3 regions of the Terriglobus roseus genome follow, and region 3 is predicted to be linked to each of the others. Evidence: predicted binding sites of a transcription regulator. Region 3 holds the regulator's gene; each other region holds the start of a gene.

Region 1 (10,765 bases), 900 kb from region 3:
CATGCCAACGGCACGTCGCAGTTCTTCCGCCTCGGAACCAGTAAAATTTGCGACCACCATTGCCATGCGTAACAACTGTTCCTGAAAGAGAGGCACACCAAGCGTTCGCTTTAGTGTGGATTCCAGCGAAGGGTGTGGATAGCTCACCTCTTCCTGCTTTTGCCGCCGCCGCATGTAAGGGTGCATCATCTTGCCGACGATGGGACCGGGTCGAATGATGGCAACCTGAACTACCAAGTCATAAAACTTCTCGGGACGATTGCGCGGCAACGAGGACATCTGCGCTCGACTCTCAACCTGAAACATGCCGATGGTGTCCGCTCGTTGAAGTGTGCGATACACCTCTTCGTCTTCGGGAAGTTGCGCGAGATCGAGTGGCTCTCCATAATGCTGTGGCACTAGCGTCAGGCAGTCTTTAAGAACAGCCATCATGCCTAGCCCTAAGAGATCGACTTTGATAATTCCAAGGTTGGCGCAGTCTTCCTTATCCCACTGCACAACGGTTCGCCCCGGCATTGACGCGCGTTCGAGGGGCACGACCTTGTCGAGAGCTCCCTGACAGATCACCATGCCGCCAGAGTGTTGCCCAAGATGTCGTGGAAGGTCCTGAACCCTCATGCAGAGTTCGAGATACTTCGCGATGCGTGGATGCTGTACATCGAAGCCCGCATTCTGGAACGAACGGGCCATTGTGTCATTTGGGCCCTTCCATTCGTAATTCGCGACAAGTCCCGAGAGACGTTGGAGTGATTCTGGGTCGAAACCAAGAGCCTTCCCGACCTCGCGTGCCGCAGACTTGCCACGATACGTGATGACGTTGGCAGTCATAGCTGCCCCTAGCTGTCCATACCGCTCGTACACGTACTGGATGGCCTGTTCACGCTTTTCTTCCGAAGGAAGATCGAGGTCGATGTCAGGCCACTCACCACGACTCTCTGAGAGAAAGCGTTCGAAGAGCAGTTCCATGCCCACTGGATCGATCGCAGTGATCTCAAGGGCATAACAAACGGCTGAATTTGCTGCGCTCCCTCGTCCCTGAATGAGAATGCCGTGTCTCTTACAGAATTCGACTATGTCCCAGACGATGAGGAAGTAGCCTGCAAAACCTAATTTCGCAATCAGCTTCAGTTCATGTGCGACCTGTTTCTTGGCTCGTTCGAGAAGGCCTGCATTGCGTTTCGATCCATATCTCCGTGCAACACCTTCAGCAACGCGTTTCCCCAGATAGCTGTCCATTGTCTCGCCATCGGGTACTGGATAGCGGGGAAATTCATATCCCAAATCAGAGAGCTGGAACTGGAGTCGTGATGAGAGTTCGACTGTATTTTCAATTGCTCCAGGCACATCGCGAAAGAGTGCTGCCATGCGGTTTGCTGGACGGAGATGCCGTTGATTATTTGTGGCTAAGAGGCGTCCCGCATCGTCGAGACGGGTGTGATTGCGCACTGCGGTGAAAAGGTCAGCAATCTCACGGTCGTATTTGGTTGCGTAACGTACTCCGTTGGTCGCTAGCACAGGCAGTCGAAGTGACTCTGCGATCCGCATGGAGGCATGGTTGCGCCACTCCTCCGCACGCTCTCGATGACGCTGCAATTCCACGTAGACATTGTTCGGACCGAAGATTCGAACGAGGTGCTCTACGGTTTCGCGGCCTGCGGATTCTCCCCCTCGCATGAGGGCAGCCGCGAGCGGTCCCTCGTCGCCACCGGTAAGACATATCAATCCACGCCCGTACTCTTCCATATCCGCAAGCTTGGCGGAGCCTTCCTGCTTGGTGCTCTCCCGCATCTTGAAACGCGTGATGAGTTGGCAAAGGTTTTGATAGCCCTCTCGTGTTTCACAAAGCAGAGGAAGGCGAACGGGTTCCGATAGATGTTGATGCGGAAGCCAAACGGGTGGAACGAGACGATGGCCGAAACCGGTGACGGCAACTTCAGCACCCACGTGCGCAATGATCTTGTTCTCCGAAGCGATCTTGTGAAATCTTGCAGAACCGTAAAAGCCGTTCCGGTCCATGAGAGCGATGGCTGGCATCTCAAGATCGAATGCACGCTCGGCGAGTTTCTCAGGTTGGGACCCTCCCTCAAGGAACGAGAATGCGCTCGCAGAATGAAGTTCGATATAACGATCAGTCATAAAGACCTGCCACGTGCCACTCATTCTGAACGAAATCCCTCGCCAACCTGCATGCGAGAAAGCTGCTGTCCGCGGATCGTGCAACGACATCCCACTGTTCGTTGCCCCAGATCGCTTCGTTCCACCAATCACCACCACTTAGCCAGGGGCCATAGGCCCTTTCCACGCCATAACGACGTGATCGAAAGTAGAACTCATAGGGGCGTCCCAAATGCACCTCGACGGTAGTTCGTTCCGCCGGACGAAGAGTGCGCAAACACAGACGCTCTGTTGCAGTGAAGGGAAGTAGTTCCGTGCACACAATGGCAAAGGGTTCGACGTGGAAGTCATCTACTCGCCTCGTGTCATCGAGAACGGCTTGCCCTACATTGCCCTCCCCAACAATCGCCGCGATGCGAGCAAGGGTGACGTCTAGTCTTCCTGGCTCCGGTAACTGAGGTGAGAAGAGGCCAAGCTGTACCTTGTTCGTTGCACCTGGCTCGGCGTGCAGATGAACTTTCAGAATCGAAGCCTGTGGGGGATGTCCCTGTAGATTGAGATGAAGCAGCTTCAGCCAGAGCTGTTTGTCGTTGGTCGGTACGCGGGGATTCACAGTTCGTTCGTGACTTCCACCGCCTTCGAGATGCAGCGTAATCGTGATTGATGCCAAAGCATAGACGCGCGACTTCGCTCGTAGAATCAATTGTTCCAACATCGTCGAGAGGCCAAAGAGGAGCGACTCCAGATCATCGAGCGGAAAATCGAGATCTGCCTCTTCTTCCAAAACGAACGGCACATCAATGGGTTGCAGAAGATGGGGCCGTTCTCCACGCGCGAGTTGGAGCAGACGTTTGCCGTCTTGTCCGAGGCGCGAGATCAACGACGTTTCGGGTAGAGACGACAATGCACCCACGGTACGTATGCCCCATGCACGAAACGTCTCTTCCTGGGTTTCGCTCATGTCCAGCACGGATAACGGAAGACCGGACAAGCCTTTCGCTTCATCACCTCGGCGCACCACCTGAATCGGAATTCCGCCTCGTAGCCCTCGTGCCAAGCAGATAGAAGCATGAAGATTCGAGCTCACAGTAATCGATGCGGAGACGCCTATTGCGCGAAGCCGTTGTCTCAGCTGCTTCGCCAGCATGGCCGGTGGCCCGAATAGGCTTTCCGTTCCGGAAGCATCTAGGACACAAACAAAGATGCCGTTGACGCTTCGATCTTCAATGCGAGGAGAGAAACAACCTGCGCACTCAAGGAGAATAGTTCGTACCGCATCTTCGGTGCATAGCGATCGATCCAGTACCGTGACACCTTCGAAGGTGTCCACTTCAACCTTCGTCATCCCGGGTCGAAGGCCTAGAAGTCGGGCGCGCGCATTCAGGGCACACACGGTTTGCTGTGGAGCCTCTCCTTCGAAGACCACACACGGTTTCTCGCTCAGTTCTGGACGAAGGCGCAGAAGGGCTTGCGCGGGAAACTCCCGTGCGTAGACGCATACGTAGAGTTCGGAAGGCATCTTCATCTCGGCCCTACCCAACTCGTGCGTCGCTGCCAGCGCGCCTCTGTCGCACGTTGTGGAGGCTTACGCATCGGGATGACATTGGAAGGTGTTTGTACGAATCGCTGGCGCAACACTTGCACTCGTGCATTCAGTCCCGTGAATACAGTTCGTTCTTCATTCGTGTCGTCCATCGGATGCAGGCGAAGTTGCAACTCGGAACTACTCTTCGCGCACGGATATTGCGAGAGGAGAAGGATGCTGGACTGAGTATGTTCTGCCGCGACACGATAGCGATGCCAGGTGGAAAGTTCGATCCGCGCAGCGTGTTCCGGTGCGATGCCTCCAAGGTCGAGCACGATCGCACTGAAGCCACCTGTCTGAATCAAGAGATCCGCGGAACGCAATGCCTGCTCGATCGCATCGTAGGCCCGCGCACGACGCGTTATACGTTTCGTAGTCATCGTTGGGATCAGGCTCGGCTCGAAGGTTTGCGGAATCGGACGTGGCTTCGTAATCGGTTCGGCGCAACGAGCAGCAACGGCTTCATCTCCCAGGAATCGATCCACGGCTGCGGAAAGCCCCTTTGCTTCGGAACGTGGATGCGTCCCATGTCCGCCGCCGTGCAGACCTTTCGTTACAGCCTTTGGAGTGAAACACGCAGTTGGTAAAGAGAACTGCTTCGTTTCCTGCGCTTCGATGCGTTGCTGAACACCACAACGTATCCAAAGCAAGCGCTTCAGATCGATCCCCACAGAAGCCGCCGAGGAGGGATGGAACGTGTTCGTTGCATCGATCCAGGCACAGACTCTTCCGGATGCAGTCACACGCGCAAGAAATGAAAGTACGACCGAAGTTCGACCGGAACACTCTTCGCCCACCAATTCCGTGAGTGCGCCGACTGGAAAACCACCTCGGAGCAATTCATCGAGCGTGGCTATACCGACCGCACTTGTAGGCCGAACGATCTTCGGCGGTGGAGTCAACGCAGACGGAATTCGGGAGGCTAAGGCAGCCTCCACTTGTACCCGGATTGTGTTGGAGGAGGGCATGGCGTCTTCGCCATATATTCGCCTATTGCAGTGGGGGATCGTCAAGTGGGATTTGCACACCCAGATGTGCAATGAGAACGTAAGTGTTGTGAAATAAAGGGGAAATTTTATATGAGCCTTTGACAAAACCCCGCCCTCTGCCTTGAAATCCAAGCCAAACATTTTCTTGCAGTGGGGTACTAGAGAGTGACAATTTGTGCGGGGTTCAAAAGCACGTACGGGGTGGTGCTTTGCGCGGATTCCCAAGAGACCACCGGCGCGATGAAATTCGATGTATCAAAACTCGTAATAATGCCGCCTAACGGTGACGTCAATGATCAAGTTCGGATGATATTCACAGGGGCTGGGCATGGACCCCTCATAGATAAATTGGTAGCAGCGATGTGGCAGGCGGCTTTGCAGGGCAGCGAAGACAAATCCCACGATGCCGTCCTATCGCGCATCGAAGATGCCGTGATAGCTGTCCATCAAAAGTTGTGGCAACTCTATGACGACGCAAGTCGACCACATGCTGAAATTCTTTTCGCGCTCCACACGTATGGAGAGGTAAATCTCTACAGAGCGACAGGTCCTATCGTTTCGGGTGCTATTTCGAGTCACGCATGCATTGGCATCGGTGGAGAGTTAGGGAATTTCATTACTGCTCATTTTCGGTCTCCGAACGATGATTTGGAGTCAGATGTCAGTACCGCACTTTATATCGTCGAAAACGCAAAGAGATACGTGGATGGTTGTGGTGGCGAGACGCAGATCGCCGCATTAATGCGGGATGGAACCATCAGCAAAATGTACGCATGGGAAGCAGGAAAAATGGCTGAAATACTGTTCTCGATGGGGGCCGAGGTGTTCAGTCTATTCGCGCTTGCAAGCAACCCCAAAACTACTCAAAAGGATCTTCGTGATTCGTGGCGTTCTGTCCTGAAGTATGTCAACGAAGACCGGATAAAGCTGAGGCAGGAGGTGCGCCACATGATCAAAGTTAGCTCATCCCTAAAGAAATCACTTCAGATATTTTATCGACGTATTATGTGGCCTCCGACCAGATCGACGGTTTCTAGTAGTTCAGAGGATCAACAGTGAGGATCTTTGATGTGCGGTCGATTCAAACGAGGCGCGGATAAGCAGCGCGTCGCCAAGGTCTTCAAGGTGACGGCTGGCTTGGATGAGACAGTCTTTGATGAAGGCGACGATCTGCGACCGCAATCCATGCAGCCCGTCATCTACACCAACGATGGGGGCGAACGTAAGATCGAGTTGATGCGTTGGGCGTTCAAGCTGCCCGATCGCCTTCTCTTCAATGCGCGTTCCGAAGGCATCAATCACTCGAAGTTTTGGAAAGACGCGTTCCAAACCGGGCGCTGCATTCTTCCGGGCGATGCGATCTATGAGTGGCAGAAGGTCGAGCGGGGAAAGAAACCGAAATGGGAATTCACTATTCCTGATCAACATCCGTTCGGCATGGCTGCAGTTTGGAAGCTGTGGAAGAATCCAAAGTCCGAACACTGGGAGAAGACCTTTGCAGTACTCACTGGAGAGCCGAATGAACTGATGGCGCCGATCCATAATCGAATGACGACTTTTCTAGAGCCCAAGGACTATGAAGAATACCTTGCCCCTTCGGCACGACCTCCGGTTCATTTGCTTCGCATTCTTCCAGCGGACAAGATGAAAGCTGAACTTGTGGGTGCATCTCCTATTAGCGATGCGCAGGTGAGTTTCTTCGATAGCCAATGACGGACCAATGGCTTTCTGAACCTAATGGTCGCGTAAAGTGGCATTTCGTTATATGAAGTTACATAGCGTGTGAGATTGACGGATCGGTGTGCAAGTTCGGTTCCGCCTTCCTCGATCAGTGCATGGGCGTGAAATCGGAAGCCAAGTAAGCTGGTTCACCCTGGCGGCGTATTCAACCAGATTGAGGCATCTGCGTACGCGAAAGCCTGGTCGATGACGAGTGTCTGACTGATCAGGGGTTTGCCATTAGGAGGCAGCGAGATGCCGGGAGAACTAGTGACAGTTCCGAAAAAATTGATACATATGTTCTAGATCATCTCAGAAGGAGTGGCACGCATAAGTTCCCATTTCCGAGGCTCGAGTACTTAGAAGCAATTCTGCAAATGGATATCCCCTCGGGACGTTCCGAAAGCCCCTTCTGCCACGCTTCCACATAAATTCCGGAGATAACAGTGAGTTTTGACACTGGTCCTAGCTATAATCTGTCCACATTGCCATGAGCTCCTTGTCCATTCTCTCCGACGCAGCGGTAGGCAGTACACGCGATTACCTTTCATTCGAAAGGTACACGGATCCTCTGATTGAAATCCTTTCCGACCCGAATGCAGAGACCCCGTTTACTGTTGGCATCTTCGGAGCCTGGGGCAGCGGAAAATCGAGCTTGCTTCAAATGCTCGATGAGAAGCTCGAAGCCAAAGATCCGAAAGGTTTCGTCCGCGTTCATTTCAATCCCTGGGTCTATCGTGGAGAAAAAAATATCCTCATCCCACTTCTACATACCCTCCAAGACACTCTTGAGGAGGATGTGATGCATCGCTTTACAGAGTCAGCGAAGAAGATCGGAGATGTTCTGCTGCGCCTTGGCGCCGACGTGCTGCTCAAGAGACTTACCGCGGACTCGGTATCGCTAGAAAAGCTGGAAAAGCTCGAAGCGAAATACCTTGAGCATAAGGGACAGGTTGAGAGTCAGATTCGAAAACTCCGACTCACCCTGCAAGCGGAAGCCGACAACATCGCCGCAAAGGGGGCGCGTCTGGTCTTTTTTGTGGACGATCTGGATCGTTGTGAACCTGAAGAGATCATCAATCTACTGGAATCCATCAAGCTCTTCTTGGATTTGAAGAATGTGTTCGTAGTACTTGCGGTTGATAAGGAAGTGATTGATCGCGGAATCGAGGTCAAGTACAGCGCGTTTCAGTTCGAGAAGTCGCGCAAACTGGCAGTTGGGGCTGAATACATCGAAAAGATGGTCCAACTCCCCCTTCAGCTCTATCCGCTGCATAAGAAACAGATCCTATGGTTCATGAATAGATTCGGGCCTGGGGAGGCGGTGAAACCGCACCTTTCCCTACTGGAGAGCATCGTTCTACCCAATCCGAGGAAAATTAAACGCATACTTAATATCCTTGCCGTCAGCTCCCATATCGCCGATCAGACACAAGGCATAGAAAATCTCGACCGGAGTTTGCTGGCGAGGCTAGCTGTTCTTCAGGTCCAAGCTGGGGACCTTTATTCGCAGATTGTGCGCATGCCGGACGCCCTCTTTGCATTCGACGGTTTGGCGGCGGATCCTCCAACGTTCGATGTTCACAATCCGGGTACCTTCGCGCGCTTCGGTGCCCGTAGAGATGCCATAGTGCAGCTCTGCAAGGATTACTACAGGCCGGAATCATTTCTTAGTGCGTTGTTCCGAGGCGACGAAATCACGGTTGGCGGAAAGAAGTCGACTCCTGGGGCATTCTCAAACCTGCGCCCGGACGATTTGTCGATGTACCTTTCGATGTTGGGTGCTTAAGAGATGCCCCCTCCTGAATTCTTGACCCAATACGGCCTTCATCGAGATCCCTTTGAGCTTCGCGAACTGAATCCTCTTATGAGGCCGAGCGATGGCGAACTTCTCAACGAGATTGTGGATTGCGTACCTGCTTATTCGGAGCTGCGCCGGATAGATACATATCTCAGAGAGAACGCCGCAGGAGATGAGCCGCTCTTCCTTTTAGTCAAAGGAGCGGATGGTTGTGGCCGATCCTCCGTCGCGAATTGGCTGCTATCCCGTTATTGCTTTCATCGCGGCATCGATCCCGCACATTTCTTTGTCCCGAAGCGGTCTTTCGGAAACAACGATGGTTTCGGAATCCTAAAAGAATGGCTGGGTCTGTTAGTCGACGAGATTGAGGACCAGGCAGTTCAAGGGCCTGATGTCACTGAATTCTGGGAGAGGCGGAAGAGGGCCACGCCTGACGATGTCCTCCCGTGGCGATCTCTCGCGCGGAACATCGCTTCTCAGTTAGGTTCAGTCGCCGGCGGTCCCTATGGATACGGGGTGTGCCTTGAAGATATCGGTGTTCCGGCGGTGGTCGACACGGCACTGACCGTCTTTGCCAAGGCACGCACGGTATGTATCTTCACCGTGGGCGACTATGAAGGTGAAAAGAAGAAGGTCGTCTCGTTTTTCGAGAGCTATCAGGAACCTGTAAAGAGAGAAGTCCTTCGCATTGGTCCGCTCAACGGTCTTGACATTCGCCATCTAGTTCACAAGCGTTGGGATCTGGTGACAAATCGGACAACCCAGCCTCCTTTCCCACCGGACATGGAGTTGGCCTGGGCGGATAAACAACGCCCCGTCAAACGAGTGATGTTCCTAATTAGTAAGCTTCTGCAGCTGAAGACCACGGATTACGAAAGCAAGCGTTGGCCCCACGATACTGTGCTAGCTTTCGCGAACCAGGAGATCGAACAAAAGATAAAAATTCTGGATACGATATGAGGCGCTTCTATCCATCCCGCAATCCTTTTCCTTACCAGGGCGCACTCAGCGTTGCCGATGAGGAACTTCCCGAGTCCGAGAAAGAGTTCGATTCCACGCCGACCCTTCCGCTCGCACCTGTTGCGAGACTGGTGACGCTCACCCAGGAATATCTTGACCGTTTTGATCCAATTCAGAAAAAGCGCGGTCAAATCGTGGCTCTTCGCGGCGAAGCTGGCACTGGAAAGACGCATACTATCCATTACGCGCAGCGCGTGACCTATCGCCCAAAAGGGTCCCCGGCAGGTCAGTTGCCGGTGCAGCTCTACGCTAGCGCCGACAGTCCCGACTTCTTTCGAATTTACGTTTCACTGTTGACGGGCATCGATCTCGAGACGATGCGCGGGATCGGTGAACGTTTCACAGCCGTTCTGACCGGTGAGGAATTGGACCCGCACGGTGGAACTTCAGACCGAGTCGCCAATACTCTTCGCGAGGATCCCGATCAAGCCCAGCGTCTGTTTGCTGAAGGAGCGGTGGAACGGGGCAAAATCGAAGAACGCCAAGAGGAAGAACTTCGGAAGGTTTCAGGTGGCGCTGGAGAAGATCTTCGACGTGCGTTGCCGTTTCTTTCGGCCAGTCCAGCGATGGCAGAAACCGCTTTCAAATGGGTGACTGGACAGGCTGTCAGTGCGGAACAGATTCGACAGCTTGGTGTGTCCGGCCCCATGACGGCCGAAGTGGCGCGCGCCGCGCTCCGACTTTTTGCGCGAGTTTTCCGGCGTGCTGGCCGGCCCCTCATCTTGTGCATCGATCAATATGAGAATCTGATCGACAGTGCTGACGCGAAGGCGAATGCCGCCAATATTGGGTGGATTCAGAACCTTATGGACGATGCCGCGGCCGAGAACGGCATGGTCGTAATTTCTGGGAACGAGAAGGCCTGGCGGGAGCTTCCGGGCTACATCCAGTCTCGAGTACCTGATCTTAACCTGATCACATTGCAGGCGTGGAGCCCAAGCGAGATTGAACAGGTAATCAGTTTGTATCTCCATCCCTTCGATCAAATATCGGAACAACCCGGTGAAGACGATCTATTTCCGTTCACGAAGGGAGCGACTCTGCGGATGTGCGAGTACAGCGGTGGCAATATACGTCGCGTTCTTCAAGTCGCCGCCGCAGTTTTCGACAAAGCGCAAACGGGAGAATTGCTCATTGAGCCCGTTGTGGTAGAGAGCGTATTGCTTACCGGAAGCCGGATGTTTTTTACGGAATCTTCGGTCCGCGCCGAAATTAAACAAATCATCCTGGAGCAAACGCTGCCATTCACTACAGAGGCAGAGGTCTACGATAGCCGGATCGATTTCTGTATCTCAGGGCCCGATGGTCATCCACGACTTCTAGTCATGGTTAGCAAAGCCATCTTTTACGCGGACGAAGCCGATACGGCGCTCCGTCATTTGGATCTCATCCGTAAACTCCAATACCACAAGGATCCGGCGCGCTTTCTCCTGGTGGTATTGGGATACGTTAGTCCCCAAGTGACACCACGTCTGCTACCTTTCGTCCACGAACTGATTGTGTACCGAGCCGATACGTTCCGTGGTAATTTCACGA
Region 2 (10,526 bases), 480 kb from region 3:
CCTGCCTCTACCAATACACGCGTGTGCGTTCTGGGTTCGCTCTCCCGCGACAGAAAACCTATGGCAATCCCGTCACACAGGCCTTCGTAGATGACCGTCTCCATTTCCTCGAGACGTCAGCAAGCTTCCGTCGTATCGACCTGCACTGGTGCCTGACATTGGAGCCACCTACGGCGGGATCTTTCAAGCACAAGCCACCGGAACATGCCGGAGTCACTTCGCGCATGCTGGTTGAGCTCGAAAAATCCGCGAGCCTCCTTGTTGGCAATCTCACCAGCCTGATTGGATTGTGTGGGCTCGACAAACAACAGGCGTTCCAGTTTTTCAGCTATCTCTTCAACCTTGAAGATTGGGCTGAACCATCACAACTCACATCCGGTCTCGGAGTTGATCGGAACATCGTACAGAGTGCCGTTTCCTGGGAGAACGATCACCTGCGCGTTGGGAAGCGCTTCGTGCAGATGTATTCGCTGAAAACCACACCCGAAGCCTCACGACCCTGCCTGTTCTCGAGCCTGCTAGGACTCGACTGTGACAGCATCCTTTGTTCGACCTGGCGGCCGAAGTCTTCGGCGACTGCCCGCCATGAGATTGACCAACAGGAGAAGTTCATCAGCTTCTTCAAAGTGGGCGTGTTGTCTCGCGTGATGGCCGGCAGAGACACAGCCTCGCTTGACACAGGAGCCGGGGCGAAGGCCGCGACCGAGACTTGTCATAAACACTCGCTGCGGGAATACTCAGCGTGATCTCAGTACCGACACTCAATTCGCTCCACACCTCTAATGTTCCACCCACAAGTTTTGCGCGTTCGCGCATACCATGCAAGCCCCAATGGCCAAGGCGATGGTCAGGAGTTAAGAGAGAAGGATCGATCCCCATCCCATCATCTCCGACTCGGACTCTTAGAAATTGCCTGTCGTAACGGATTTCGATTTCAATCCTACGTGCATTGGCATGCCGGATCGAATTCCGCACGGCCTCTGCGATAATCCGATACACCTCGTCGCGTACTACCGGATTCATAGGTATGGGAGTACCTTCTGTTTGCACACGAACTTCGGGCTCTTGTTCGGCGGGTGAGCCGCTTAGGGTTAACCTTGCGAAATTGCTTACGGCTTGTTCGAGGTTGCTAGCAGACGATCCTGCGGACCTCAATTCATTTAGCGTGTCTCTGCCTTCCGTGATTGCCTGCGCGGTTTGGTCGATTGTTCTTTCCAGACGGAGTCTCGCTTCCTCCGGTTGTGTCGAGAAAACATTGAGGACAGTCTGTAGACGGAGAAGCAACGCGTGCAAGCTCTGGAGCAATGTATCGTGGAGATCTCGCGCAATCCGCGTCCTCTCATCGACCTGTGCCTCGATTCGGATGTTGACCTGATCTGCGAGTTGGCGCATCCGATAGCCGTATGCAGCCCAAATTATCAAAAGCGCTAACAGCACGTATGAGGTCCGAAACCATGCCGTATTCCACCAGGGGGGCAGGATGACAATTTCAAGCTCCGCCCCTGGGTCGCTCCATGCGCTGCTATTTGTGGCCCCTTGCACCCGAAAGTGATACGTCTTCGCGGAAAGGTTTGTGTACGTCACGGAGCGATTGTCGCTACCAACCTCATTCCATAAGGTGTCCAGGCCCTCAAGCTTGTAGCGATAACGATTGGTCAGCGAGTTCGAATAGGCGAGAGCAGCGAATGTCAATGTGAACGGAGTCTGCTTGTGAGTGAGCGTAATTTTCGACGTGTACGAAATGGCTTGAGGCAACGTAACGGGAGTGCTCACGTTGCCTAGCAACCTCAAATCCGTAATCACTGTGGGGGGAGCATAGTTACTGTCGGGAATCGCTTCGGGGAGAAAGGTAGTTGCTCCATTGAATCCCGCAAAAAACATCTGTCCGCGCATGGTGCGCAGGCAGTCGCCTCCATTCGCCATCTCTGGTCCAGGAAGTCCATCTGCAGCTGAAAAGTTACGGAACGTTTCTGTTCGCGGATCAAAGCTAGGGATCCCTCTCGTTGTCCCCATCCAAAGCTTCCCGCGAGAGTCCTCAGTAATGCAGGCGATCGAACTGCTCGCCATTCCATTTCGTCCGTCATAAACAGTAAAACGCTTAGTCGCCGGGTCGAACTTATTGAGGCCATTTACGGTGGCGACCCACATCACACCGTCGTGTGCGAAAACGATCGAATAAACGATGCTATCGCTCAAGCTTCCCGGAGCGTCACCGCTATTGAAGATCGTGAACTGCGCGGTCTTCGGATTGAAATGTTGCAAGCCAAAACCGTTTGTCCCAAGCCAGAGTTCATGTTGGGGATCCTCAGCCAGCGTCAAATAGATTTGCTCTCGAGCATGTGGATCGGCTTTGAACGTAGTGAAGCGCTCCGTTCGCATATCGAAGCGGTCAAAGCCATCGTAGGTCGCAGCCCATAACGTGCCGTCGTGAGCCACCAACAATCGATCAACCACGTTATTGCTTAGTGAGGTCGGGTCATTCTCCCTGTGTCGATAGCTCTTCCAATTGCCATTTTTGGGATCAAGGCGGAAAAGACCGTTGTTGGATGTGCCAGCCCAAATGAATCCATCATGATCTTCAACAACACTGATGACCTCGAAAATGACGCCAGGTTTGACTCCTGTGAATGCGGTTCTCTTGCCCGAAGGATCAATGCGGTACAGGGCTTCGGCTGTTCCGATCCATAGGTTCTGGTGACTGTCCTCGTAGAAACAGCCTGCTCCATTTTGCTTTGGGACCAGAGGGTGGAAGGGAAGCGGAACAGGAGAGAAGCGCTGTAGTCCACTGCCAGGAAGTCCGGCCCAAATGCTTCCATCGCGATCTTCGAATAACGCGATGACGTTGTTTTCTGCGAGGCTGGTGGCATCGTCTGGCTTGTGTGTGTAACTGAGGAACCGGTTGTGTTCACGATCCAACTTCAGAAGTCCAGATCCCTGTTTCGCCAGCCAGAGGTTTCCATGTCTGTCTTCCAACATTGCGTCGACACCGCTGTAGTCTGTGCTCGACGTGTCTCCTGGTCGAAATGTGTAGTAGGTAAGGACATTGTGTTCGCGATCAAATTTCGCCAGCCCATTCCCCGTTCCATAGATAATCCAGAAGCCACCCATGTGATCTTCATAGAACGAGAGATCGCGGGACGCAGTATGAAGAGGGATGGATAGCTTTATGTGCCCGGTTGCACGATCCAGTTCATACATGCCATAGGGTTCTCCAACCCAGAACCTACCGGTTTTGTCTTCTCCAGCGGCGACCACGTGATTGTCCGGGAGACTCTCAGGATCACTAGGATCGTGGGCGTAGATACGAATCGAGCCGTTCTTTGGATCAAGCCGATACAAGCCGCGGTCGGTTGAGAACCACAGCAATCCGTCATGATCCTGCGTGATCTGCTTCACTTTAGGAACGGGAAAGTGTGTGAATGTCTCTGTCTTTGGATTGAAGCGATCTACGGATTGCTCGCAGCCCAGCCAAAGCATGCCCTCACGATCTTTGAACAGCGCTTCGACTCGAACGCCACCTACGCTGTTCGTGTTCCCCCTTTCGTGCATATAGACCTTGAAGCTGTAGCCGTCGAAGCGGTTCAGGCCAAAGAATGTGGTGAACCACATGAACCCTTGATCGTCCTGAACGATATTGGTGACCCGGATCTGCGAAAGGCCTTGGGCCGTCGTGATGTGTGTGAAACGAATGTCTGTAGTGTCAACGATGGGAAGCTGCAACGTCGCAGGACTAATGTGGGCCCTTGTTGGTTCCGCGGAGACGCGATGATGCTGACTAGAACGACTACTAGACAGCAGGCAATACGGGCCAGAGGGAATATACCTATGGGGCCTCGAATTTTGCACCGCCGAAGAGCCTGTCTCCTGCAGTTCGGTGCAGCGCTTTTGGGAAAAAGGCTGGGTTTCGTCCAGCGAGTGTATTTGCACATGGAGAATGCCGTTCATCGCTTCCGAATCTATTCGATAGCCATAGAATGCCACCGGTCGGCACGAGTGGCTAGCCCAAACTTGTAGAGATATCCACTAGTGGAACGCCAAAACAATGCGAAGGAAATCTGAGAAGCCGCGCCGTCGATAGCAGACATACCTCGTCTGAGCAAGGTCCCTAAGAAGACTCCATTGCATTTACGGCGGTGAATCTTCATCGGTAGCAACATACCAAGGAACTCTTTTTGAGTGGAAGAGATCTGGGTATCGTGTCGTTAAGAAGCTCAACATGCGCTTCGCAACTCGTGCGCTGTGCTCGACCTCCTTTTCCCATTCTTCTCCTGCAAGCCCATCGCTGTGTGTGGCTTCCCATCGGATTGTGCGCATCCCCAAGATGAGTCCTGCCGTAATTACGAGGGCAGGGCCAAGTTTCTGTTGATCGACTTCATTCCGATATCCACCGACTTGTGAACCATTGTTAGTGGAAGTCATGCGAAGTCACCTCAAGACGGCCCACAGCACCATCAAGCGAGAGCTCTTTGAATGAACTCGCCATCACATGAATGATCGGACCTTCCTTCTGGAGAGGACCTTCTACTGCGATAAACTTTGCCGTTGTGATGACCTGTCGGTGTTGTTCGAAAAACTCTGGCCCAATGAAAACGTTGAAGACGCCTGTCTCATCGGCGACTGAGAGAAACACAACCCCGGATGCAGTCCCTGGCCGTTGCTTGGCGATCGCCAGGCCAGCAGTTCTAACATAGGAGCCGTCGGGGCGATGAGCGAGATCCACCGCCCTCAGATAGCCCCTACGTTGAAGTTCTTGGCGGCGAAACCACATCGGATGCGGACCTGTCGTTACGCTGCTGACGGCGTAATCTGCGACGAGTCGTTCTTCGGCTGTCATGGGAAGCAGGGGAGACTCATGGATTTCCTCCCGAAGCCATTGGCTTTGCTGCATGAGCAGCGGGCCTTCCAAACGGCCTGCTCGTTCGATCTGCCACAGTGCATCCCGTCGATGCACCACTCCATCCAGGGTGTTCAAAGCGCCGACATTTGCTAGCAGAGCTAGCTCCTTGCGGTTCAGTTGTGGAACTCGAAGAACGAGATCATCCACCGACTTGAATCGGGCTTGCTTTCTCGCTTGCACAATAGCCTCACTACACTGACTCCGTAACCCGCGGACGTATCCAAGACCAAGACGTAGCGATAGGGAATAGTCGGTCTCATGTTCGACAGAGCACGACCAATCTGAAATCTGAATATCGATGGGCTTCACACGCAAGCCGTGCCGTCGTGCATCTTCGACAATTACTGACGGACTGTAGAAACCCATTGGCTGGTTGTTGAGCATCGCGCAGGTGAAGGCTGCCAAGTACTTCACTTTGATGAACGCTGAAGCGTAGGCAATTAGAGCAAAGCTGGCTGCATGGCTCTCGGGAAATCCATAGAGTGCAAACGAGCTGATGTTTTGAATGATGGTCTCCTGCGTTTCGGTGTCGAGCCCATTCGCCGTCATTCCTTCGCGCAGCCGACCTTCGAGATTCTTCATACGCTCCCAAGAACGACGCATTCCGACCGCACGGCGAAGTTCCTCCGCCTCGGAGCCGGTGAAATTCGCAACGACCATTGCCATGCGCAGCAATTGTTCCTGAAAGAGGGGAACACCAAGCGTTCGCTTCAATGTGGATTCCAGCGAAGGATGTGGATAGCTCACTTCTTCCTGCTTCTGCCGCCGTCGCATATAGGGGTGCATCATCTTGCCGACGATTGGTCCCGGGCGAATGATGGCAACCTGAACCACCAAGTCATAAAACTTCTCGGGGCGATTGCGCGGCAACGAGGACATTTGCGCTCGGCTTTCAACCTGAAACATCCCGATCGTGTCCGCCCGTTGGAGTGTGCGATACACCTCTTCGTCTTCGGGAAGCTGGGCTAGATCGAGTGGCTCTCCGTAATGCTGTGGCACAAGAGTTAGACAATCTTTAAGAACGGCCATCATGCCCAGCCCTAAGAGATCGACTTTGATGATGCCGAGGTTGGCACAGTCTTCCTTGTCCCACTGCACAACGGTGCGTCCCACCATTGACGCGCGTTCGAGAGGGACGACCTTGTCGAGCGCTCCCTGGCAGATCACCATACCGCCGGAATGCTGTCCGAGATGACGTGGCAGATCCTGTACTCGCATGCAAAGTTCCAGATACTTTGCGATGCGCGGATGCTGCACATCGAAGCCAGCGTTCTGGAAGGAACGCGCCATCGTGTCGTTCGGCCCTTTCCACTCGTAGTTCGCAACTAAACCGGAGAGACGTTGCAGTGATTCTGGATCGAAGCCGAGAGCTTTGCCGACCTCACGTGCCGCCGACTTACCTCGATAGGTGATGACATTCGCAGTCATTGCTGCACCGAGTTGGCCATACCGTTGATACACATACTGGATGGCTTGTTCGCGCTTTTCTTCCGAAGGGAGATCGAGGTCGATGTCCGGCCACTCACCACGGCTCTCTGAGAGAAAGCGTTCGAAAAGTAATTCCATCCCAACGGGATCGATTGCTGTAATCTCCAGCGCGTAGCAGACCGCAGAGTTGGCGGCGCTGCCTCGTCCCTGAATGAGAATGCCGTGCTTCTTACAGAACTCGACGATATCCCACACGATGAGGAAGTAGCCTGCAAAGCCTAATTTTGCAATCAACTTCAGCTCATGTGCGACCTGCTTCTTTGCGCGTTCGAGGAGGCCTATATTGCGCTTCGATCCGTATCTCCGTGCGACGCCTTCTGCAACGCGTTTCTCGAGGAAGCTGTCCATTGTCTCGCCATCCGGTACCGGATAACGCGGGAATTCATATCCCAAAGCAGAGAGCTGGAAGTGGAGCCGCGATGAAAGTTCGACCGTGTTTTCAATCGCGCCAGGTACATCGCGAAAGAGAGCCGCCATGCGATTCGCTGGACGAAGATGGCGTTGATTATTGGAAGCTAAGAGGCGTCCGGCATCATCGAGACGTGTGTGATTGCGCACCGCGGTGAAGAGATCGGCAATTTCACGGTCGTATCTGGTTGCGTATTGAGGGCACACACGGTTTGCTGTGGAGCCTCTCCTTCGAAGACCACACACGGTTTCTCGCTCAGTTCTGGACGAAGGCGCAGAAGGGCTTGCGCAGGAAACTCTCGCGCATAGACGCACACGTAGAGTTCGGGAGGTGTCTTCATCTCGGCCCTACCCAACTTGCACGTTGCTGCCACCGTGCTTCTGTCGCACGTTGTGGAGGCTTACGCATCGGAATGACATTAGAAGGCGTTTGTGTGAAACGTTGGCGCAACACTTCCACTCGCGCATTCAGTCCCGTGAACACAGTTTGTTCTTCATCGGTGTCATCCATCGGATGCAGGCGAAGTTGCAACTCGGAGCTACTCTTCGCACACGGATATTGCGAGAGGAGAAGGATGCTGGATTGCGTCTGCTCGGCTGCTACACGATAACGATGCCATGTCGAAAGTTCGATACGCGCAGCGTATTCCGGTGCGATGCTGCCAAGGTCGAGCACGATTGCGCTGAATCCGCCTGTCTGAATCAAGAGATCGGCGGAACGCAATGCTTGTTCGATGGCATCGTAGGCATGGGCTCGACGATGCGTCCGTTTCGCAGTTGTGGCGGAGATCAGGCTTGGCTCGAAGGTTTGAGGAATAGGACGTGGCCTGGCAATCGGCTCTGCACAGCGAGCGGCAATGACTTCCTCACCCAAGAACCGATCCACAGCTGCGGAAAGCCCCTTCGCTTCGGATCGCGGATGGGTACCATGTCCTCCGCCGTGTAGACCCTTCGTCACTGCCTTTGGAGTGAAGCACGCGGACGGCAAAGAAAACTGTTTCGTCTCCTGTGCCTCGATGCGTTGCTGGACACCACAACGCACCCAAAGCAGGCGTCCCAGATCGACTCCTACAGACGCCGCCGAGGCGGGATGAAACGTGTTCGATGCATCGATCCAAGCGCAAACTCTTCCCGATGCCGTAATGGATGCAAGGAAGGAAAGGGCGACGGAAGATCTTCCGGAGCAGTCTTCCCCAACCAACTCCGTAAGAGCCCCGACAGGAAATCCGCCACCCACTAGCTGGTCCAGCGCAGTGATGCCAATCGGGTTCGTTGGGCGAATAGTCCTCGTGGTTGGTGTTAGCGCCGATGGAATTCGGGCTGCTAAAGCAGCCTCAACTTGTATCCGGATTGTGTTGGAGGAGAGCATGGCGTATTCGCCATATATTCGCCTATGGTGACGGGGAGACGTCAAGCAACTCTTGCACGCTTACATGTGCAAATGCTCTCTAACGATAAGCAATGAAAGAAGTAAAGATTTCTTGCTCGCAGGCTTGAATCAAGGTGCTTGTTTTCGTACGTAGCCCGATAATCCGGTGGGGATAGAACACCATAGGCTCCATCTGCGCTATCGGCTGTCATCTCTTAGTGGAACCTTTTGCATAGAAACAGGAGCGCTCACTCTCTCGGTGAAAACACAGGAGATTTGGCTCTCCTTCAGGTGCGTCACTGATGGTAAACACGTTTCTCAGGAGTAACTCACTCCGGCGACTCTTGTTTTGTCTACTGCTTGTCCGGGTTGGTATCGATGCGCCTCATGCCCACGGCGTCGATAAACCTGTCGATGTCGGTCATGGAGCAGACCAGGGTTCCGTCTGGGGTCTCGTAAGCAGAAAGCAGTTCGCTCGAAGTGGCATATAGTGCCCGTTCTCTGATGAGAGGAGAGCCGTCCCGATGAATGAAAGGATGCGCTACCTGGTGGCCATCCGAGAACGCGCTTAGTTCATAGGTGACGTCCGGCAATCTCTTGCCGTGTACTTCGCCATTTCGCCCTTCACTCACGTGCCACCGTCACAATCTGGGATGTGTTGCAGGCCATCATTTGCTATTCGGTTCCACGAACATCTCAACCTGTGTGTTGTCGGTGAGCTGTGCTGTCATCGCCTCCGCTTCAAACGGACGCAGCAGATCAATGGGTGGCCGCTCTGTCTCTTCGCGACTCAGCCATCGCGTGTAGTCGTTCGGGTGCAAGATTACAGGCATCCGTGTATGAATTGCTTCCATCAGTTCGTTCGGGTCGGTAGTGATGATGGTGTAGCTTTGTAACCACTCGCCAGTATCAGGATTCTTCCACGCTCCCCACAATCCCGCGAAGGCGAACGGGTGATCATCCTTCATCGCGATTTCGAACTTGGGATTATCTTTCTTTCGAATCTTGTGCCATTCATAAAAGCTGTCAGCGGGTACGAGGCAACGGTGAGAGGCGAAGGCTCTCCTCCACATGCCTGCCTTCTCGATGCCTTCCGCTCGTGCATTGAACGTGGTGGGTGGAAACTTCTCATCTGGCTTATGCCAAGAAGGAATGAAACCCCAACGGGCCATCACAAGGTCACGCTCGCCAGTGTCTCTATTCAACCGGATAATCGGCTGCATCGTGGTGGGTCGCACGTCGTCATCAGGGGGCAAAATAACGCTGTCTAGATGCCCGTTGACATGGAACGCCGTGGCGATGGCCTGCTTATCCGATTTCCGTTTGTAACGACCGCACATGAAGAATGAGACGCGTGAGCGTGGCGGATGAACTGTGGCCGAGCGAACGAGGGATGAAAGGTTCTCACAGACCTGGGGTGTGAGTCATCCCTCGTCATGGCTGCCACGCTCGCTGCTTTTGAAACAGTCTGTGCTGCGGTGCCCTTTGCTCGCTCCGTCTGAGCTTACTGGATGTGGGAGAGGGTTGGAAGACAAAAAAGTGGCGACTCGCATGGAGTCGCCTTCTCCCAGGTCTGTAACTCCCTCAGTGTTGTCGATCCCACTCGGTTGCGATAGTTACCAAGGACGCGGGACGTTTTCGCACCTCGCGGGCACGACCCAACACAGTGAAATCTTTGAGGGTGCTCACTTCTATCAGGAGCGAGCTTTCCACTTTCGCAGTGATATGAGCCCTACGGAGAAATAGACGGACAAAACGCAGTGAGGCCCACCGAAAAACCGGTGGGCCTTGTGGCGTTTTCGGCGAGCTCTAACCCGGGAATTTGTAGTCTCTGGATTTGGAGACGGACGGAGAGTGCGTGGACGATACGACGTACGTAAATGGTTTGTGCGAATTCGCAACGCTCGCAGGAGACGGTCCTTTCCCTTTGGGGAGCCTCGCCCATAGACCGCCGGAAAGCACGAAGAGCACAAGGAGCACGTCGTGAACTGGCCCCCAGTTCTGGAACGCTTCCTCGATGTCCGGCCAACTCACCGTACAATCTCGCCAAGTCAGTGAGGGAGGATTGTGAAGGATGACGAGTGGGTGGGTTGGGACGTCCAGCGGTGTGAGAGAAAGCGGTGGGCCCACGGAGATCGGTGGCCTATGGCTTGCAATCGGAGCAGATCTCGACGGTTGTGAGGGCCCGGCCGGGGCTTGCACTGGAACTTCTACGACAACGATCTTCGTCGTACCTGTAGATAGTTCGAGGTTCTTCATCGGAGGTTGCGGGAGAAGGGGATCCGATGGAGTCGTCTGGACGGGCACAGCGATCGGGCGACCAAGATGAATCACGGTAGGTTTCGGAAGATAGCCCGGAAGGCG
Region 3 (10,765 bases):
TATTCTCTCTTTTTGGTATATGGAAACTTATTTGCGCAGACGTGCGCATGCGCACGCACGGCACGGTGGCCTGCGTGGCGCGAAATTCTTGAAAATGACGATGCGAGGGTCATTCCAGACGATGTCCGGAACAAAATACTGGATGTGCCGAAGGGCAGGCTCAACCGTTCACGCTCCTCTGAAAGAGCGTGTAGCCGGGACGATAACGTCCCGGCACAGCAGATACGGTGCTCCCGATAAATGAATGCACGAGAAGCGGCCCTCGGAATAACTTGAAGGAAGATTTACTTACGGATGCCGAGCTTCGCGATCACTTCGCGGTAGCGGTCGGAGTCGTTCTTCTTCAGGTAATCCAGCAGGCTGCGGCGCTTGGACACCAGCATCAGCAGGCCGCGGCGCGAACCATGGTCCTTCTTGTGCGTCTTGAAGTGCTCGGTCAACTGGCCGATGCGCTCGCTCAGAATAGCGATCTGCACTTCGGGGCTGCCGGTATCGGTATCGTGCACACGATACTTGCTGATAATCTCGTTCTTTTTAACTGTTGCCAACACTGTCTTGTAGTGCTCCTGATTTCAATAAAGCCGAATTGGTCTACGCAACAGGATACCACTGGGGCGAAGATTCGCCAAAGCCAACCTACAGTTTCGGCAGTGGTTTCTGCTGTGTTGGGGTACTCCGCAAGGCACCCGTCTGCCGCCGTGCATCAAAAGCATCCCGAACAGCTACAAATGCCGGTTTGGCGCGCAGATGATCGTCAAATAGCAGAGGACGTTGGGGTAAGCCATCTTCCCTCGCCCGATCCTTGCCGTTGTTTAACCATGTTCCGTCATCCGAAACGCCCCACGTCAATACAGCCGTCACGTTTCTTTCCGGCAATAACAGATCCAGATAGCTGCGATAACGACTAGCCACCCCAATATCCCGCGCCGAAACGTCCGAAGGCAAAGTGCGGTCGTTCACATCCAGTTCCGTAACAAAGACTTCTAGACCAATCTCACGACAATCCTGCACAAACCGCCGCAAACCAGCCCCGTAACCGTACGCGGGTTGCGCTTGTAAGTGGGATTGAATACCAACCGCGTCCAACGGCACATTGCGTTGCTTTAACCGCCGTAACATCAAAAGCACCGCAGCCCGCTTCATAGCGGCTTCCTGCGTTTCCTGCTCTATCCCGTACTCGTTGTACGTCAGTAACGCCGACGGGTCGGCATCGCGCGCCACCCGAAATGCCATCTCGATGTAGTCAGTGCCGATCAGCTGCAGCCAGGGTGTGTTCCGAAGGCCGTCGGGACGACCATCTTTCACCTCGATCGCCTCGTTCACCACATCCCACGAATGCATCCGCCCGGCGTAGCGACCAGCCACAGTGCGGATATGCTCCCGCAGCAACTGGCGCGCATTCACCGCCGTCACTTGTCTGGAAAACCACTCCGGCAATGCCTCATGCCAGCAGAGGTTATGCCCGCGGAGACGGATGTGACGGCGGGAGGCAAATTCCACCAACGCATCCGCGTCTGCGAAAGAAAACTGATCGATTGCTGGCCGCAGCGCCTGCCATTTCATCGCATTTTCCGCGACGATAATGCTGCACTGCTGCTCTACCAGAGCGCGATACCCAGCATCGTCACGCAACTTCTGAATGTTGACGGCGAAGCCAAAGAGCATTCGCGCATCCATCGCATGTGCCTTCAACGAGTGAGGCCCGCTGACGTCCACTCCCGGTAATCCATGCGCGGAGCCCGACATCCGCTTCGGGCCGCATCCAGTCAACGTCGTCATAGCTGCAGAGGTCGCAACCACCGAAGCTCCCTGCAGCAACTCTCTGCGACTGAATGAACGCGAATCAGGCATGAGGAGTTTTGCTCTCTTTGCGGATCTCGTCAGTCCATCGAAGGAATCGCAGGAACTGCCATTTCTCCTGCCAGAGGAAACGCATTACGTCTTTCGCGCCAATCTCCTCTGCGTGCATACCGGAGTACGTCTCAATGCGCCATAGAAGATAAGGGCTTCGCCACGGACGCAACCTAGCTCCGCGTGTGCTGTTCCATAGAAAACTGAGCGCACCAATCACATGCCGAGTGTACCGGATATCGGCATGACACTGCCGCTACAGGTAGTCGAAGAGGCTTCCCTTTTGCACGGCTGCAATCGTGCTCAACAACGCGGAGCGCTGCGTTGTCACCGCCGAAAGCTCCGTCGCGAGCGTCGCTGTATCGGCAGACAACAGCGTGGATTGTTGTGCCTGAAGGTTGGTCTTTTGCGCAGTGATGTAGTCGCTCTCACCCGAAATACGGCTTTGGGCCGAATTCAAAGTCGAACGCTGCGAGATGACATTATTCAACGCATCCCGCAATCCACCCACAAGTGATGTAGCATCCGTTGTTGTTCCACTCTGCAACGCGGTGATGATGTTATTCAAAGCATCAAAGACCGATGCTCCCGATGCCGTAAAAACATCACTCCCGGTAAGAGACGTAGTTACTGTGCCACCTGACGTCAACCCAACACTCGTAACGTCTGTATTGCCGGTATAGGTCACATTCCCAGACGCATCTTCCGTAAACGGAGTCACGGCCGAAGATCCAGAGAACAAATAAGCCCCGCCATAGCTGCTATTCGCAAGCGAGACGATCGTGTCACGAATAGACGTCAGAGATTGCGCAGCAGTCGCACGGGTCGTCGCGTTTCCTGTGTCATTAAACGCTCCCGTCGCGGTGCTGATAGCCGACGTTAACTGCGACACGACAGAACCCAAAGCAGTGTCCGCGGTCTGCATGCGATTGGTTGCACTACTGGCAGTCGACAAGAAGGCCGCATCCTGGCGCAATGCATCAGCCATAGTCACCGCCTGCCCCGACGCCACTGGGTCATCCCCCAATGAAGTGATGCGCAGGCCAGAAGACATCTCCTGCGAGATGCGCGTTTGCTGATCCGACAGATTCGAGAGCGACGCAAGCATTTGCTGTAGTGAGGTGGTGCTATTCAACATGAATCATTCTCCCGCTGGTCGCGTTACGACACCGTCGTTTGCTGGCCAAGATTGATCGCCTGCGCCATTAGCTCATTCGCAATCGACAGCACCTTTGCCGCCGCCTCATACGAACGTTGATACTGTGTAAGATTTGCGGCTTCCGTATCCAACGAGACACCCGACACATTCGCGACTTGCGTTGAGGTTTGTGTCAGCACGGCATCGTTCGCGGACTTTGTAGTACTGGCACCGGAAACCGTTTGCCCCAACGATGTGATCATCGTGGAAAAAGCTCCAGACGCGGTCATCGATCCCACAATTGCCTGCGATGCCACAGCCCCAATCGCTGTAGCGTTGCTTCCATCCGACGATGCGGCAATGCCGCCACCACTGCTGATAGCCATACTCAGCGTTGCAGCCGTGTTGCCAGAAAAGACGTCGCCTCCAGCATTTCCATTGGCATCAGTCCCTGCGGCATTTTGGGCATTCACTGCAGATGAAATCGCAACGGCGACCGCATCCAGTTGTTGCTGCACCGCAGGAATATCCTGATCGCGAACCTGCAGCAAGCCGCCGATACTCCCTGACAAAACAGAACTCGTTACATCGTTTCCGTTCGAAAGAATGTGCAAGTTGCCACTGACGGTAGCCGTGCTCAGGTTCATCGCCTGCGTTCCGCTTAACAGAGGCGTCCCATCGGACAATGACAGATTCACTGTTCCATCGGTTGCCGTGACCGTATTCACATCCACCAGTTTTGCTAGCGAGAGAACAGCCTGGTCACGCTGGTCCTGCAAACCATCCGTATCCTGACCACCCGATTGCTGAATCTGCTTGTTCAAGGACGCAATATTCGTGAGCAGGCTGTTGACCTGGTCCACAGACGTGCCAATCTGCTGATTGAGCGATGACGTCTGTGAAGAAAGTTGCGACGCCGTGCGGTTCATCGTCGTCACTAGCGCTTGCGCAGCGGTATACGCCGTCTGCCGCGTATTGGTATCTGAAGGCGACGACCCAAGTGAGGTCATGCTGTTAAAGAAGTTGCTGATTGCTGCGCCGATTCCAGACGCATCATCACCAGAGCTATCGATCATGAATAACGATTGCAGATTATCAAGCGCCGTGGTCCGTGCGCTGCTGGCGCTTGAAGCCTCTGTCGCCTGCTGCAAAGATCGCTGCAGAACACGGTCCCGCTGTGCTGTAACAGTCGCTGACACGCCGGAACTGGTCGAAATACCGTTCACATTCACGGTATCGTTATTGGAAAAACTCGCAACACGGCGCGTGTAGCCATCGGTATTTTGATTCGCCATATTCGTCGCAGTCAACTTCATCTGCTGCGTGGTCAGCGTCAGATAGCGCTCCAGTGCATCGGCTGTTGGCATCTCAAGCATGAATCCCTCCCTCCTGACTAAAGTCACTTCAACTTACTGCCGATAAATGCACGTAGAAGGCCAAGAGTTAAGCCGCTCCTGTGAGCGGCCTAACTGCAACATGTGTTTCGTTTACGAGTTTTCTAATGTTGCATCGCCGAGAAACGTCCCGGCAGCAGAATATGTTCTGGCCGAATACCCGCTTCCTCGCCGCAGAGAATCACTGCGCGATGGACCATGTGGCAAAGCTCACGAACATTGCCTGCCCAGTCAAGCTCCATCAATAGCGAAAGAGCTTCGCTGCTGATCGATTTACGAGGCATGCTATCGCCAAGCTTGCGCAATGTGTGTTCCACCAGCATGGGGATATCTTCACGCCTCTCCCGCAATGCCGGGATCTCCACGGGAAATACAGCAAGCCGATAATACAAATCCGGTCGGAACCGCCGATCACGAGCGAGTTCTTCCAAAGGCTGATGCGTCGCCGCAACAATGCGCACATCCACACGGATAGGCTCGTTTTCACCCACCTTCTGAATCTCGCCGTTCTCCAGAAACCGCAGCATCTTCGCCTGTAACGGCAGCGGCATCTCTCCAATTTCATCCAGAAAAAGCGTTCCACCATGCGCAGCTTCTATGCGCCCCATGCGCGAAGAAACCGCCCCTGTAAACGCTCCGCGCGTATGGCCAAACAACTCAGCTTCCAACAGGTGTTCCGGAATTGCCGCACAGTTCAACACAACAAACGGCTTTCCTGCACGAGGGCTCAACCGGTGCACGGCCTTTGCAACCAACTCTTTTCCTGTTCCCGTTTCTCCCAACACAAGAACATTCGCAGTTGCATGTGGGGCGACCAAGCGGATCTGCTGCGCCAACTCCCGCATCTTCAAAGCGTCTCCAACAAACTCCGGAAGATGCATCTTGACCTCTTCAGCAACCTCAGGAAGCGCTTCTTTCACCACCGCCATCGGCGCAGCAAAGGGCACCGTAACAGGCGCATGAAGCCAGGCCGCACCATCAAATCCACCGGTTGCAGGTGTTCTCTCCACGCAGCATTCTTGCGCCTCTCGCAACGCATGAAGAAGCTCGTTACGCCGCGCGCTGCGCACTTTAGAACCGTTGCAACTACCATCCATTTGCAACATATCCGTCGCAGGACAAACCGTCGCCGCATACTCAGCAAACTCCGACGCATCCAGGTCCGGAAGCCAGTGATCCACAATCATGGCCTCGGGCTCCAGGCTGCCGAGATGCATCATCGCCTCAGCCCCTCCGGAAGCTGGAAAGACCTGCCAACGCATATCTGAAAGCAAAGAGGAAAGCTTATGCCGCAACTCCGTATCCGGAGTGACCAACACCACAGAACGTTGCTGAACAGACGCCGCCACGACTGAATTCATCGCGACCCTCCCGCCTCAAGACGCGCCGCGGCTTCACGCACTCGCTCCAACTCCGCCACTGCCCGGCGGCACTCGGCGCGCGCAGTGTTCAATGCGTCCTGTATCTCATCGGGTGTCGTGCGGAGAGCAGCCATCTCCACAGCAAACAACAGCGCGGTTAAAGGCTGTGACAAGGCGTGGATTGCGTCATCCAGTTCTTCCAATGCAGCATCGTCCATGGTCAACTCCATCTGGTTCATGCAACCTCCAACGCCGTTTGATAACGAGCGTCAATAGGCATGGTTGCGAATCGCGGCAAACCGTCGTTCTGTTTCGCGGCAATGCCATATCCCTCGCCACGCATCGTCTGCACCAAACCCGACGCGCCCACTGCGCTCAGCTTACGGCGGAGATAGTTCACATAAACATCCACCACATTCGTTCCGGCGTCCGGCGACATCTGCCACACATTCTGCAGGAGTTCACGACGAGATACAGCGCGTCCCTTCTGCAGCAGCAGGTACTCCAGCAACGTAAATTCCTTTGAGGTGAAGTCCAGCAACTCTTCGTGATAGGAAACACTGCGTTTAATGCGGTCCATACGCAATCCCGCGCATTGCAACAAACCAGCAGAGGATCCCATACGCCGCCGACCAATCGCCTTACAACGTGCCAGCAACTCATACATGGAAAACGGCTTCAACAGATAGTCATCCGCGCCCAGGTTCAAACATTCAATCTTTTCCGAAAGCTGCGAACGACCTGACAACACCAGGACGGACATTAGGTCGATCTGACCGTGCAGTGCTCGCAGCACATCCACGCCATCCATCCGCGGAAGCCCCAGATCCAGCACCAACAGGTCAGGCATGTCTTCCTCAATGCCCTCTAATACGCCGGCCCCATCTGTTACTAGGCGAACCGTATTCCCTTCCAATTCAAGCGCTTTCTTAAGAAACACAGAAAGTGCCCCATCATCCTCTGCCACCATCACTCTCATTGCTCTGTCTCCTGCGTAATTTGTCCATCTATAGCGGGCGCACTTTCCAATCCGGCGTCCGATCTGCAATCCAAGATGACGCGCAGATGAGAACAAAACAATGATTCAGTGAGAATGGTGCCAGCGAGTCGTACCACATCGGGAACGGCTGCACCACCCATTAGCTTTCTTGGTTCAAGAAACTTTTACCTTGCAGTTCGCTTTTTATTCGCTACAATTTCAGCCATGGCGATTACGCGGCGACAAAAAGAGGTTTTGGACTTCCTCTCCGGCTTTACCCAGCGCAAGGGATACTCCCCTTCCTATGAAGAAATTGCGGCTGGTCTTGGCCTGAATTCGCTTGCCACGGTGCACAAACACATCACAAATCTGCACAACAAAGGCCTCCTGCAGCGCGCTCATAATCGCAGCCGCTCCATCGATGTTCTCTCTCCAAGGAACTCACGCAAGGGGAACGAGCGTCTGCCCCTCATGGGCAGAATCGCCGCTGGCCGGCCCGTGGAAGCCATTGAAACTGCGGAATCCATCTCCCTTTCTGAGATCATCGGCAACCGCGAAGTCTTCGCCCTTGAAGTTCGTGGCGACAGCATGCGCGACGAACACATCGTCAACGGCGACTATGTCTTGGTAGAGCGCACCAATACAGCGCGTGAAGGTGAGATTGTCGTTGCGCTCGTAGACGGTTCCGACGCCACGCTGAAGCGCTATTACAAGGAAGGCAACCTGATCCGCCTACAGCCTTCCAACAATGAGATGGCCCCCATCTTCGCTCCGGCGGACCGTGTTGCGATCCAGGGTAAGGTCCTCGGCATGTTGCGCAAGTATGCCTGAGGAAACCAGCGGCGAATTGCGCTGCGATCTTCTCGTCTTCGATCTCGATGGGACCCTGATTGACTCGGAGCAAGACTTAGCAGCGTCGGTCAATGCAACCCTCGCCTTCCTGGGCCGCGAACAACTTCCACCCCACCGCATCGCAGAGTTCATCGGCGATGGCGCTGCCATGCTCGTCCGCCGTGCCTTAGAAGCAACCGGGGGCATGGACGAAGTAGCTTTCGCGCAAGCGATTCCCTTCTTCCTGGACTATTACCGCGCGCATAATCTCGACTTCACCTACGTCTATCCTGGCGTGATCAGTGAACTTCGCAAGATTCGTGCGGCTGCGCCATCTCTTCCGATGGCGATTCTTACCAACAAGCCATATCGCCCATCGCGCGTCATCTGTTCTGGTCTCGGACTGTCCGAGTTTTTCTTTGCCAATTACGGCGGCGACAGCTTCCCAACCAAGAAGCCCGATCCCGAAGGCATGCAGGCATTGATGGAAGAAGCATCCCGAATGCTGGGCCGCCCGGTATCCCCACAACGAACCGTTCTGGTAGGCGACTCCCACGTAGACGTTGCCACTGCACGCAACGCCGGCGTCCTCTGCCTCGGATGCAGTTACGGCTTGGCACCTCAAAAACTTCGTGAAGCGGGCCCGGATGCCATGGTGGATAGCCCCACCAAATGGCTCGACGCCCTGCAGGCGCTTCTACCCTAACCCTCCGCGGGCGTCGCTTCCCGTTCCTGCCGAATCAGGTTTCCGCTCACTGCCGCACCCGCCGCAGGATGCATCGTCCAGTACGAAGGCAAACTCAACGCTGCCAAGCCCGCCATCACACAAAACGCCACGCGAAAATCAAAGGCACTCGCACCACCACGCATCAGTGCGCTTCCGTGCAGAGCCAGTGCAGAAACAGCCACACCAAGGCTCGTCGTCATCTGGTTAATCGTCGTAGCCAGCGTGGTGCCGCTGTTCTTCAGCTTCTCCGGAAGGTCCGCGAATCCCATGGTCGTCAATGCAGTCAATTCCATCGACCGGCCAAGTCCTCCCGCAAACAGGACAAGCAGCGTGATCACCTTCGGCGTGTTTGCATGAAGCCATCCGCAAGCCACCAGCGCCACCGCAGTCAACGTCCCATTCCACAGCAAAACCGTCCGAAAGCCATAACGACGAAGCAGTGGCCCAGTCAGCGGTTTCATTGCAAGATTCCCCGCAAACACCGCCATCGTCAACGATCCCGACTCCAGCGGATTCAGACCGAATGCCTCCTGAAACAACAGCGGCAACAGGAACGGTACGGAAAACACTGCCATCCGGAACAGTGATCCAGCGCCATTCGACACGCGGAATGTCTCAATACGAAACACTTCCAGTGAAAACAGTGGCTTTTCAGCACGACGCAGCCACCACACCAATGCCCCTGACAACACAATAGTCAGCACCAGCAGCACCGCCGCCTGCATCCCCGGAGCATGCTGCACTTCCAGCGACTCCAGCAGGTACATCAGGCAGAAGGAAGCGGACCCCGCCAGCAGAAACCCGGGTAGATCAAAACTCTCACGAACCGTCTCGCGATCCTTCGGAACCAGCTTCAGCGCCAACGCAAACAGCACCACACCAATCGGCACGTTCAGCAGAAACATCCACGGCCACGTCGTAAACGACAGAATCCATCCACCCAACGGAGGGCCAAGGATCGGTGCCACCAATGCAGGCCAGATCGTATAAGCAATCGCCTTCATCAATTGCGCCTTAGTGGAAGCGCGCAGCACCATCAACCGCCCAACGGGCACCATCATCGACCCGCCAATACCCTGCAACACGCGCGAAGCAGTAAACAACGGCAGCGTATGGCTAAGCCCACACAAAGCAGAGGCGCAGGTAAAGATCAGAATGGCCGATGTAAAAACGCGCCGCTCGCCAAACCGCGTTGCTACCCACCCGCTCACCGGGATGAAAATCGCCAGTGTCAACAGGTATGCCGTAATACCAACATTCACAGCAATGGCAGACGTGCCGAAGTCACGCGCCATCGTTGGCAACCCGGTCGCGATAATCGTCGCATCCAGGTTCTCCATAAACAGCGCACCTGCTGCCAGCAACGCAACAGCCAGCGCATGACCACGAAGCGTGGACGGGTCTTCGACTCTCTTTGAAGTGTTCGCCAAGCTCTTAGTTTACTAAGCCGCGGCCGTCTCCGCAGACGCCACACGCAGCTTCATCGGCTGGCGATGCCAGTACGTAAGCGAACGCCACGCCCACTCCACGGGACCAAACTGGAAGTAGCGCAGCCAGATGGCGCTGAAGATCAGGTTGAACGCCCAAACTCCCGCCATCACGTAATACACCTTGTAGTACGTCATGTAGCCGTACCAGTGCGTTGGCCCCCACACAAACAGGAAGCGGCAGATCACACTGGTCGCCAGGTAGTTCGACAAAGCCATCTGCCCCACGTTGGCAACAGCCTTCGTAGCCCAACGCAAAGCACCGGCACGCACAATCAACAGAATCAACGCGGCATTCGCCAGCGCACCGCTCACACGACAAACATCGTAGGGAGCAAAAAGCCAGATCGTAGACTTCACAATCTCAAAACCGCTCTTCCACGCAATGATCGCCCCGGCCGCACCCAGCGGCAATGAAATCGCATAGCCGATCACCGCAGTCCACACGTACACCTTCGTGGGTTGCTCGCCAGTAAGAAATCCATTCTTGTACAGCGCCATGCCCAGCAGCATGAAGATCAGCACATCCGGAAACGCAAACTGAATCGCCTGCTCTGACTTGATCGCGTCTTTCGCATCAGCAGCCAGCGCTTTGGCATAGCTCTTGTGATCGGCAATATCTTTTTCTGTATCCACGCGCAGACGGCTCCAGTCCTTGTCCTGCGACACCTTCTCCACAATGTCTTTGCGTTCCTTCTCCGTCAGCGTCTTGCCAGCATGCACCTTGGCAATGGCATCAACGCCACCCTTGTTCGTGTAATACGCGCCCACACTACGCCCAATCCCCGCAGCCAGTACCCACACCAGCAGCAACCATCCCGCGGTCCTTCGCAGCGTCTTGGACTTCAAGTGGCGCATGGGGTACAGGAAGATCAAACCCGTAATGCCGTACCAGAAAAGAATGTCGCCATTCCAAATCAGAAGCGCATGCAGCATGCCGAACAACACAAGCCACATATTGCGACGAAGATAGATGTCCGCCACACGATCGCCGCCA

The links. Region 3 encodes LexA, which represses DNA repair genes until DNA is damaged. Its sites were predicted from a motif close to CANTTCGCTTTTTATTCGC; they were not measured.
Region 1: a site for LexA is predicted at 4,672-4,690, ahead of BLT38_RS03195 (recombinase RecA). Genes of this name have one in related genera too.
Region 2: a site for LexA is predicted at 8,166-8,184, ahead of BLT38_RS04740 (recombinase RecA). Genes of this name have one in related genera too.

Annotation. Positions count from the first base shown of each region.
Region 1 is NZ_LT629690.1:697,865-708,629, forward strand. Features, by position in the region: gene BLT38_RS03185 (error-prone DNA polymerase) at 1-2,136, opposite strand, end outside; gene BLT38_RS20850 (hypothetical protein) at 2,129-3,106, opposite strand; partial or broken gene BLT38_RS20855 (DNA polymerase Y family protein) at 3,191-3,640, opposite strand; gene BLT38_RS03195 (recombinase RecA) at 3,637-4,668, opposite strand; gene BLT38_RS03200 (hypothetical protein) at 4,930-5,748, shown strand; gene BLT38_RS03205 (SOS response-associated peptidase) at 5,758-6,402, shown strand; gene BLT38_RS03210 (KAP family P-loop NTPase fold protein) at 6,908-8,197, shown strand; gene BLT38_RS03215 (hypothetical protein) at 8,201-9,169, shown strand; gene BLT38_RS03220 (BREX system ATP-binding domain-containing protein) at 9,166-10,765, shown strand, end outside.
Region 2 is NZ_LT629690.1:1,122,034-1,132,559, forward strand. Features, by position in the region: gene BLT38_RS20875 (hypothetical protein) at 1-746, shown strand, start outside; partial or broken gene BLT38_RS21065 (sensor histidine kinase) at 784-3,945, opposite strand; partial or broken gene BLT38_RS04735 (error-prone DNA polymerase) at 4,406-6,991, opposite strand; gene BLT38_RS04740 (recombinase RecA) at 7,131-8,162, opposite strand; gene BLT38_RS04750 (SOS response-associated peptidase) at 8,831-9,502, opposite strand.
Region 3 is NZ_LT629690.1:1,598,245-1,609,009, reverse strand. Features, by position in the region: gene rpsO (30S ribosomal protein S15) at 285-551, opposite strand; gene BLT38_RS06820 (endo-1,4-beta-xylanase) at 637-1,851, opposite strand; gene BLT38_RS06810 (flagellin) at 2,108-2,989, opposite strand; gene flgK (flagellar hook-associated protein FlgK) at 3,013-4,365, opposite strand; gene BLT38_RS06800 (sigma-54 dependent transcriptional regulator) at 4,488-5,744, opposite strand; gene BLT38_RS06795 (hypothetical protein) at 5,741-5,983, opposite strand; gene BLT38_RS06790 (response regulator transcription factor) at 5,980-6,723, opposite strand; gene lexA (transcriptional repressor LexA) at 6,949-7,554, shown strand; gene BLT38_RS06780 (HAD hydrolase-like protein) at 7,547-8,260, shown strand; gene BLT38_RS06775 (DHA2 family efflux MFS transporter permease subunit) at 8,257-9,711, opposite strand; gene BLT38_RS06770 (DUF418 domain-containing protein) at 9,724-10,765, opposite strand, start outside.